Regions from separate parts of the Phyllobacterium sp. LjRoot231 genome, predicted to be linked through region 1. Evidence: predicted binding sites of a transcription regulator. Region 1 holds the regulator's gene; the other holds the start of a gene.

Region 1 (4,418 bases):
AGGCGCGGGCGCGATGCGACAGCGCCGTAGCATTGCCAGGCTTCCAGCCATGCTTTTGTTCTGCTGTCATTTCGCCAAAGGTCGCGTCGTAACCTAGCGGCTTGAAAACCGGATCGAAGCCGAAACCGGCGGTGCCGCGCGGCGGCCACACAAGTTCGCCTTCCACCTCGCCACGATAATAATTGGCTTCGCCATCCGGCCATGCAAGGCAAATGACCGAAACGAAACGGCCGCTGCGATCATGCGGAGCGCTCGCGCCCTTTTCCTGTAGCGCGGTCTCGACCTTTTGCATGCCATGGGCAAAGTCGCGCTTGCCATCGGGCAGTTCCGCCCAGTTGGCCGTGTAGACACCCGGTTTGCCGCCCAGCGCGTCGACGCAAAGGCCGGAATCATCGGAAAGTGCCACAAGACCGGTCGCCTTGGCTGCGGCAAACGCCTTGATATACGCATTTTCCTCGAAGGTCGCGCCCGTTTCGTCCGGTTCGGGCAGGCCCAGATCGCCGGCCGATACCACCTCAAAGCCGAATGGCCCAAGCAGGTCGATCATTTCCTTGATCTTGCCCTGGTTGTGACTGGCGACGAGCAGCTTGCCTTTTTCGAGTGTTCTCATTTCAGATTCCATAATTGCGGCTCCGCAAATTCAATCGAGTTTCCTGATGGATCGCGGAAATACAGCGAATGCGCGCCATTCGGCCAGTCAAATTCGCTTTCGATGGCAATGCCATGCGCCTCAAGATGGGATTTCCATCCGGCGATTTCATCCCGGGTTGCGCGAAAACACACATGACCCGGACCGGTGGCACCATGCGAGGGTATCGGCAAACCACCTTTCGGGCGTTCTTTCAACTTTTCCGCGTCAAACAGGATCAGCACGCCGGCACCGCAGCGGAAGAACACGGATTCGTCGCCCGCGCGCAGGATGCATTCAAGCCCGAGCACATCGCCGTAGAATCGTGCAGCCGCCTCGACATCGGACACATAAAGCGCTGTTTCCAGAATACCCGATGGCTGCATGGTTCTTGATCTCTAGCTGACGGCCATTTTCTGCAAGGAAACCAACCGGGTGATGCCGTTGCGGGCAAGGCCCATCAGCGACAGCAGTTCCTCTTCGGAGAAGGGTTCGCCTTCGGCGGTTCCCTGCACTTCGACGATACCACCCTTGCCGGTCATGACGAAATTGGCATCGGTCTGTGCGGTGGAGTCCTCGAGATAATCGAGATCGATCACAGGCGTGCCGTTGGAAATGCCGCAGGAAATGGCGGCGACATGATCCTTGAGGACTTTCTCAACCTTCAGCATCTGGCGCGTTTCCATCCAGCGCAGGCATTCATGCAAGGCGACCCAGCCGCCGGTAATCGCTGCGGTGCGCGTTCCGCCGTCCGCCTGGATGACATCGCAATCGACTGTGATCTGGACTTCGCCCAGCGCCTGCAGGTCGACAACCGCACGCAGCGAACGTGCGATCAGCCGCTGGATTTCCAGTGTGCGTCCGCCCTGCTTGCCGGAAGAGGCTTCGCGGCGCATGCGGTCGCCGGTCGAGCGTGGCAGCATGCCGTACTCCGCCGTCACCCAGCCCTTGCCGGTATTGCGCATCCAGCCCGGCACTTTTTCTTCAAGGCTGGCTGTACACAGCACATGGGTATCGCCGAATTTGACCAGGCACGAGCCCTCGGCATGTTTGGAAACGCCGCGCTCAAAGGAAATGGCGCGCATTTCGTCAGGGGCTCGCTTGGAGTGACGCATTGGTAGACCTCTTGTTGATGTGTTCTGGGCCTTTTAACTGTGATGCGGTGATGAAGCAAAGGCTTTGATGATTGCGTAGAGAATGCTTATATCGGGGATGTAGCAAACAAAAGCACGAGGCAGAATGAACAAGACTGTGGTTCCGGAAACATTGCAATCGCTTGACCAGCGATCGCGCGATATTTTCCGGCGGATTGTCGAAAGCTATCTTGGCGATGGCGAGCCGGTAGGTTCGCGCAATCTGTCGCGAATCCTGCCCGTGTCGCTATCGCCTGCAACAATCCGTAATGTGATGAGCGATCTCGAACATCTCGGCCTCGTCTATGCGCCGCATATTTCCGCCGGCCGCCTGCCGACACAGCTCGGCCTCCGCTTCTTCGTCGATGCCTTCATGGAAGTCGGTGACCTTTCCAAGTCCGAGCGTAATTCCATCGAGGCGCAGGTCAGGGCTGGCGAAACGCAATCGGCTGAAAACGTGCTGACGCAGGCGAGCCAGATCCTTTCCGGCATGTCACGCGGGGCAGGGCTCGTGCTCGCGGCCAAGGCGGAGGGCGCGCTCAAGCACATCGAGTTCGTCCGGCTCGAACCGACGAGAGCCCTCGCGGTGCTGGTCACCCAGAGCGGTGATGTCGAGAACCGCGTCATCGATCTGCCGGTCGGCGTCACGCCGTCGCAATTGATCGAAGCCTCGAATTTCCTCAACGCGCATATTCAAGGCCGTACCATCACCGAGGCGCGGCAGGAAATCGCCCGGCTGAAGGAAGAAACCCAGCAGGCGCTCGACGCCCTGTCGCAACATCTGGTCGAGCAGGGGCTTGCCATCTGGGGCGGCGATGGTGGCGGTCAGCCAGCGCGGCTGATCGTACGCGGGCGTGGCAATCTGCTCGAATCGGTGAGCGCGGAGGCGGATCTTGATCGTTTGCGCCATCTCTTCGATGATCTCGAGACCAAAGAGGGCACGCTGCAGCTGCTTGATCTGGCGGAAGCCGGGCCGGGCGTGCGCATTTTCATCGGCTCGGAGAACAAGCTGTTTTCGCTTTCCGGCTCATCGCTGGTCATTGCTCCCTACCGTGATTCCGAACAGCGGATCATCGGCGCGCTCGGCGTCATCGGTCCGACCCGGCTCAATTATGCGCGCATCGTGCCGATGGTGGATTACACGGCACAACTTGTATCGCGTCTGCTGCGTTAGTCATTTGCACTTGATTTTTATGGCCTAAACCTCGATATCCAGCGCAACTTACGATAATGAATGGACAGGATACATGGCTGAAGACAAGAAAAATCACGATGCACCCGATCTCGACCAGCGCGACCTGAAGAACCCGCGCGATCGCGATGCGCTGAAACGCGCTGCCGATGATTTTCTGAAATCACGCAAGGCCGAGGAATATGCCCTCGCCCAGGACGAGGAAGTCGAGGCAAATGCCAACAACTGGGCCGAACTCGATAGACTGCGCGCTGAGAACGGTGACCTGAAGGACCAGCTGCTGCGGCTAGCTGCTGATATGGAAAACCTGCGCAAGCGCACCGCCCGCGACGTACACGATGCGCGTGCCTATTCGGTGGCGAATTTTGCTCGCGACGTTCTTTCGGTTTCCGACAATCTGAAGCGTGCGCTGGAAGCAATTCCCGCCGATGCGCTGGCCAAAGGCGATGCAGGCTTCAAGACCCTCGCTGAAGGCGTCGAGATAACCGAGCGTTCGCTGATGTCGGCAATGGAACGCCACGGCGTCAAAAAGCTGGACCCGCTGGGCCAGAAATTCGATCCCAATTTTCACCAGGCGATGTTCGAAATTCCGAATGCCGATGTGCCGCACAACACGGTGCTGCAGGTCGCGCAGAGCGGTTTTGTCATTGGCGACCGCATGCTGCGGCCGGCGCTTGTCGGTGTGTCCAAGGGTGGTCCCAAGCAGACCGGCGCCGAAGGTCAGCCTGAACCTGGCCCGATCAATCCACAGGCGGAAAAAGACGCCTGATCCGATCCTTGGATCGATTTGAAGAGCCGCATTTCCTTCCCGGAATGTGGCTCTTTTCATTTTGCCTGGCCATGTTCTATCGTGAAATAAAATTGCGGCGCAGGGGGAATAGCCTATGACCATGATCCAGCTCTTCAACTATGCCGGAATATTCGTCTTTGCCGCGACAGGCGCTTTGGCGGCATCGCGGCGCCAGCTCGATATCATCGCCTTCATCTTCCTTGCGGCTGTCACCGGCATTGGCGGCGGTACCTTGCGCGATCTGATCCTTGGCGTGCCGGTATTCTGGGTCAAGGATCCGGGCAATCTTCTGGTCTGCGCCGCCGCCGCCATTCTCGTCTACTTCTCCGCCAATCTGCTTGAATCGCGCTACCGCGTGCTGCTTTGGCTCGATGCGCTCGGCCTTGCCGCTTATAGTGTTATCGGCGCGGCCAAAAGCCTGGCACTGGGTTTCGATTCGACGATTGCCGTTGTCACCGGCATCATGACCGCAACTTTCGGCGGCATCCTGCGCGATATTATTTCTGGAGAACCATCCGTACTCATGCGGCGCGAGATTTATGTGACCGCCGCTCTCGCTGGATCGGTTGTCTACATATTGCTGCACGGTCTCGCGGTCGGACCAGAGATTTCGGCCCTCGTCGCAGCGCTCACCGCCTTTATCGTAAGGGGCGGGGCGCTTTATTTCGGCTGGGC
Region 2 (4,418 bases), 3.9 Mb from region 1:
TTCAATATGGGTGGCTGGCCGCTTAGCGGTGGATGGCGGCTTGCTGCTGATCGAGGAAGTTGGGATATCCGTTACCCTGAGTCGCTCGAGGTGCTGCGCCAAATGATTGAAGAAGCGCTGCCGGAAATGCGCCGTGTCACCACTATCGACGAATTCGTGACCTACCAAACCAATAGCATAAAATCGCTATATCGTTCCTCTCTTCGTCCAGACGATCTTGCCCTCATCGCAATTGCTAATGGCGATCTTGAGAAAGCCCTTTCGATCGTCGAGCCAGCCATAGCCAGCCGCGAGATCGACTGGACACCCAAATATTACAAAGCCTTGAAGCAATGGGATCGTACTGCTCTTCTCGATCTTCTGCACGAACAGCAGAGGCGCACGATCGGGGCGCTCAAACTGGCGAAACATTTCGAACCCGAACCTTTTGGAATGGAGAAGGGATGAGAGCAAGTCTGCTTCCTGTTACTACTCAGGATGATGTCGAACGATTGGTTGAGCCAATCCTCGATCGTCATAAGGACCTGACGCTCATTGGTCGCCATCTGGTCGTCAAGCCGGTACGGCACGTGCTGCGCTTCATCCGCCTCGGCCACTCGATATTTGACGATCTCTTTAACGTCACTGCAGTCATCGATCTGACATTCCTGCGTTATTGTAGTTGGGCGATCAATGGCGGACGTTCGCTGTACAATAATGGGTGGGGGCCTTGGAACATTTTTGATCCCGAAGAAGTTGAGCGCTTACGCCATACAATTGAAGAGACATTACCTGGACTGCGCCGTGTCAACACGATCGACGACTTTGTGGCCTATCGGTCGAACGAGCCACCGCCGCACAACACCTTTTCCTTCGATTTTAAACTTATGGCTTATATCGCCATCGCCAAGGGGAATTTCGACGAGGCCATTGGCCTTGTGGATGCGGCCATCGCTAAAGGGTGGGTGGATCATTTGCCGAAATATTACGAACCCTTGAAGAAACGGGACCGGGCCGCCCTTGTCGATTTTCTGCGCAAACAGCAGGCGGGCTCGATCGAAACCCTTGGCCTGACAGACTATTGGCAACGGGAACCTTTTCCACTGGAGCTCTCCGGAAATAAATGGGATTGCTTCGTAGTCTCGTAGTCCACTTAGAATTCCGCCGGCAAACGAGACGCCTGCCGGCAAGTCCTATCCACCTCAGAATCCGGAAAGAACAATCTTGCCCTTGGCGCGGCCGCTTTCGATGAGCGCATGTGCCTTCTTGAGGTTGGCCGCGTTGATCGGGCCGAAATCATCGGCGAGCGTCGTTTTGATTTTCCCTTCGTCAACGAGTTCCGACACTTGGTTCAAAATTCGATGCTGAGCTTCCATGTCGGGGGTCTTGAACAACGCCCGCGTGAACATCAGTTCCCAATGCAGGGATATACTCTTGCGTTTCAGCAACATGACATCGAGCGCCTTTGGATCGTCGATGAGCGCAAAGCGGCCCTGTGGCGCCAGCAGTGAAGCGATCTCAGCCAGATGCGCGTCGGTGTTAGTGGTTGAGAAGACGAAAGCCGGAGCGCCTATGCCGAGCGCTTCCACCTGCGCTGCGATAGGCTTTGAATGATCTATGACGTAATGAGCACCGAGATCGCGGACCCATGCCTGCGTCTCCGGACGCGACGCCGTGGCGATGACGGTGAGGTTTGTCAATTTTCGCGCGAGCTGGATAGCGATCGAGCCGACACCGCCCGCACCGCCGACGATGACGATGGCATTGGCCGCGCCGACTACCGGTGTTTCAACGTGAAGCCGGTCGAACAGTGCCTCCCAAGCCGTGATCGACGTCAGGGGCAAGGCAGCGGCGGCGCTGAAATCTAGTGATGAAGGCTTCCTTCCGACGATGCGTTCATCGACAAGATGGAATTCCGAGTTGGTGCCGGGACGATCGACTGCACCGGCATAAAACACTTCATCACCGGGCTTGAAGAATTTTACTTCCGGTCCAACTGCAGCCACGACACCGGCAGCATCCCAACCAAGCACTTTTGGAGTTCCCGGTTCCGGCTTTACCCCGGACCGGATCTTGGTATCGACGGGATTGACGGATATAGCCTTCACTTCAACCAGAATGTCCCTGCTCCTTGCTTCGGGCTTGGGCAGGTCGATATCGACCAGCGACGTTTCAGCGGTGATGGGTTGTGGTTCGAAATAGGCGACAGCGTGCATGATCGTTACTCCAGGATAAGTTGACCCGGCTCAAATGCGCCCTATGCTGTATAAGTGCAAGAATGCACATATATTGCATATAGTGTCAAAAAGGATACCATCATGCCACGCGTGCGCCATAAGACGTTTGATTGTTCCGCCGGTTGCCCCGTGGAAGGCGTTCTCAACCTGATCGACGGCAAGTGGAAAGGCGTGATCCTCTACCACCTCATGTCAGGGACGCTGCGCTTCAGCGAAATCCGCCGCAAGCTGATAAATGTCACGCAGCGCATGCTGACCAACCAGTTGCGGGAATTGGAAGCCGACGGGCTGATTATACGCAAGGTTTATGCCGAGGTGCCGCCCAAGGTCGAGTACTCGCTTTCGGCGCGTGGCCGCAGTCTCGAGCCGGTCATTAGCGCGCTCAAAGCCTGGGGTGACGCCAATCTGACTGTCGACAAAATCGAGGTGGAAGCGGCCTAAGCTCCTCGTTTTCATCAATACATCACATTTATATGGAATAAGTGTCTTGCTGCAGGCGTGTACGAGCGCCTTGCGGTTGCCGATTTCAGGTTGACCGCAGAAAGATTCATCACAGGTTTCCCTTGACTCTTCAACGTCATCCCACTATTTCCGGCCGCAGTTAGCACTCACCTATGTCGAGTGCTAATAACGCGGATGGCGCAGCTGTTCGCGACATCGTTTTGACACCAACATCAAGGGTTCTAACCATGGCCAAGACCAAGTTCCGCCCGCTTCACGACCGCGTCGTAGTACGCCGCGTCGAATCCGAAGCAAAGACTGCAGGCGGCATCATCATTCCGGATACTGCCAAGGAAAAGCCACAGGAAGGCGAAATCGTTTCTGTAGGCACTGGCGCTCGTGACGAAGCTGGCAAGCTCGTACCGCTCGATGTCAAGGCAGGCGATCTTATCCTGTTCGGCAAGTGGTCCGGCACGGAAGTCAAGATCGGCGGCGAAGACCTGCTGATCATGAAGGAATCCGACATTCTGGGCATCCTCGGCTAATCATCGGCTGTCCCTCAATCAACGAATATCGATCAAACCGGGTTCAATCCCAGGAGAGATAAAATGGCTTCCAAAGAAGTAAAATTCGGCCGCGATGCGCGTGAGCGCATGCTGCGCGGTGTCAATATCCTTGCAGATGCTGTCAAGGTAACGCTCGGCCCGAAAGGCCGTAACGTTGTCATCGACAAGTCCTTCGGCGCTCCGCGCATCACCAAGGACGGCGTGACTGTTGCCAAGGAAATCGAACTTGAAGACAAGTTCGAAAACATGGGCGCACAGATGGTGCGTGAAGTCGCTTCGAAGACGAACGACATTGCCGGTGACGGCACTACGACTGCTACTGTTCTTGCCCAGGCTATCGTTCAGGAAGGTGGCAAAGCTGTTGCTGCCGGCATGAACCCGATGGATCTGAAGCGCGGCATCGATCTTGCTGTTGCTGAAGTTGTCAAGCAGCTCGGCAAGAGCGCCAAGAAGATCAAGACTTCGGAAGAGGTTGCGCAGGTTGGCACGATCTCTGCCAATGGCGAGACCGAAATCGGTGAAATGATCGCCAAGGCGATGCAGAAGGTCGGCAACGAAGGTGTTATCACCGTTGAGGAAGCCAAGACCGCTGACACCGAACTCGAAGTCGTCGAAGGCATGCAGTTCGACCGCGGCTACCTGTCGCCTTACTTCGTCACCAACCCCGAAAAGATGGTTGCTGACCTCGAAGACGCGTACATCCTTCTGCACGAGAAGAAGCTTTCGAACCTCCAGGCTCTTCTGCCGGTTCTCGAAGCTGTCGTTCAGACCTCCAAGCCACTCGTCATCATTTCTGAAGACGTCGAAGGCGAAGCTCTTGCTACGCTCGTCGTCAACAAGCTGCGTGGCGGCCTGAAGATTGCTGCAGTCAAGGCTCCTGGCTTTGGCGATCGCCGCAAGGCAATGCTCGAAGACATCGCTATCCTTACCGGTGGTCAGGTTATTTCCGAAGATCTCGGCATCAAGCTCGAAAGCGTTACGCTTGACATGCTCGGCCGCGCCAAGAAGGTGTCGATCACCAAGGAAAACACCACAATCGTTGACGGACATGGCAAGAAGGCGGAAATCAACGCCCGCGTCGGCCAGATCAAGCAGCAGATCGACGAAACCACTTCCGACTACGACCGCGAGAAGCTGCAGGAACGCCTTGCCAAGCTCGCTGGCGGTGTTGCCGTTATCCGCGTTGGCGGTGCAA

What was found. Region 1 encodes HrcA, which represses chaperone genes, less so after heat shock. Its sites were predicted from a motif close to GTTAGCACTCNCNNNNNGNGAGTGCTAAC; they were not measured.
Region 2: a site for HrcA is predicted at 2,817-2,845, ahead of groES (co-chaperone GroES). Genes of this name have one in related genera too.

What each region holds. Positions count from the first base shown of each region.
Region 1 is NZ_CAXUQT020000001.1:558,911-563,328, reverse strand. It holds gene ACSQ3H_RS02660 (non-canonical purine NTP pyrophosphatase) at 1-610, opposite strand, end outside; gene ACSQ3H_RS02655 (VOC family protein) at 607-1,014, opposite strand; gene rph (ribonuclease PH) at 1,027-1,743, opposite strand; gene hrcA (heat-inducible transcriptional repressor HrcA) at 1,868-2,935, shown strand; gene grpE (nucleotide exchange factor GrpE) at 3,009-3,722, shown strand; gene ACSQ3H_RS02635 (trimeric intracellular cation channel family protein) at 3,838-4,418, shown strand, end outside.
Region 2 is NZ_CAXUQT020000001.1:4,468,021-4,472,438, forward strand. It holds gene ACSQ3H_RS22270 (hypothetical protein) at 1-447, shown strand, start outside; gene ACSQ3H_RS22275 (hypothetical protein) at 444-1,127, shown strand; gene ACSQ3H_RS22280 (zinc-binding alcohol dehydrogenase family protein) at 1,182-2,195, opposite strand; gene ACSQ3H_RS22285 (winged helix-turn-helix transcriptional regulator) at 2,298-2,657, shown strand; gene groES (co-chaperone GroES) at 2,906-3,202, shown strand; gene groL (chaperonin GroEL) at 3,266-4,418, shown strand, end outside.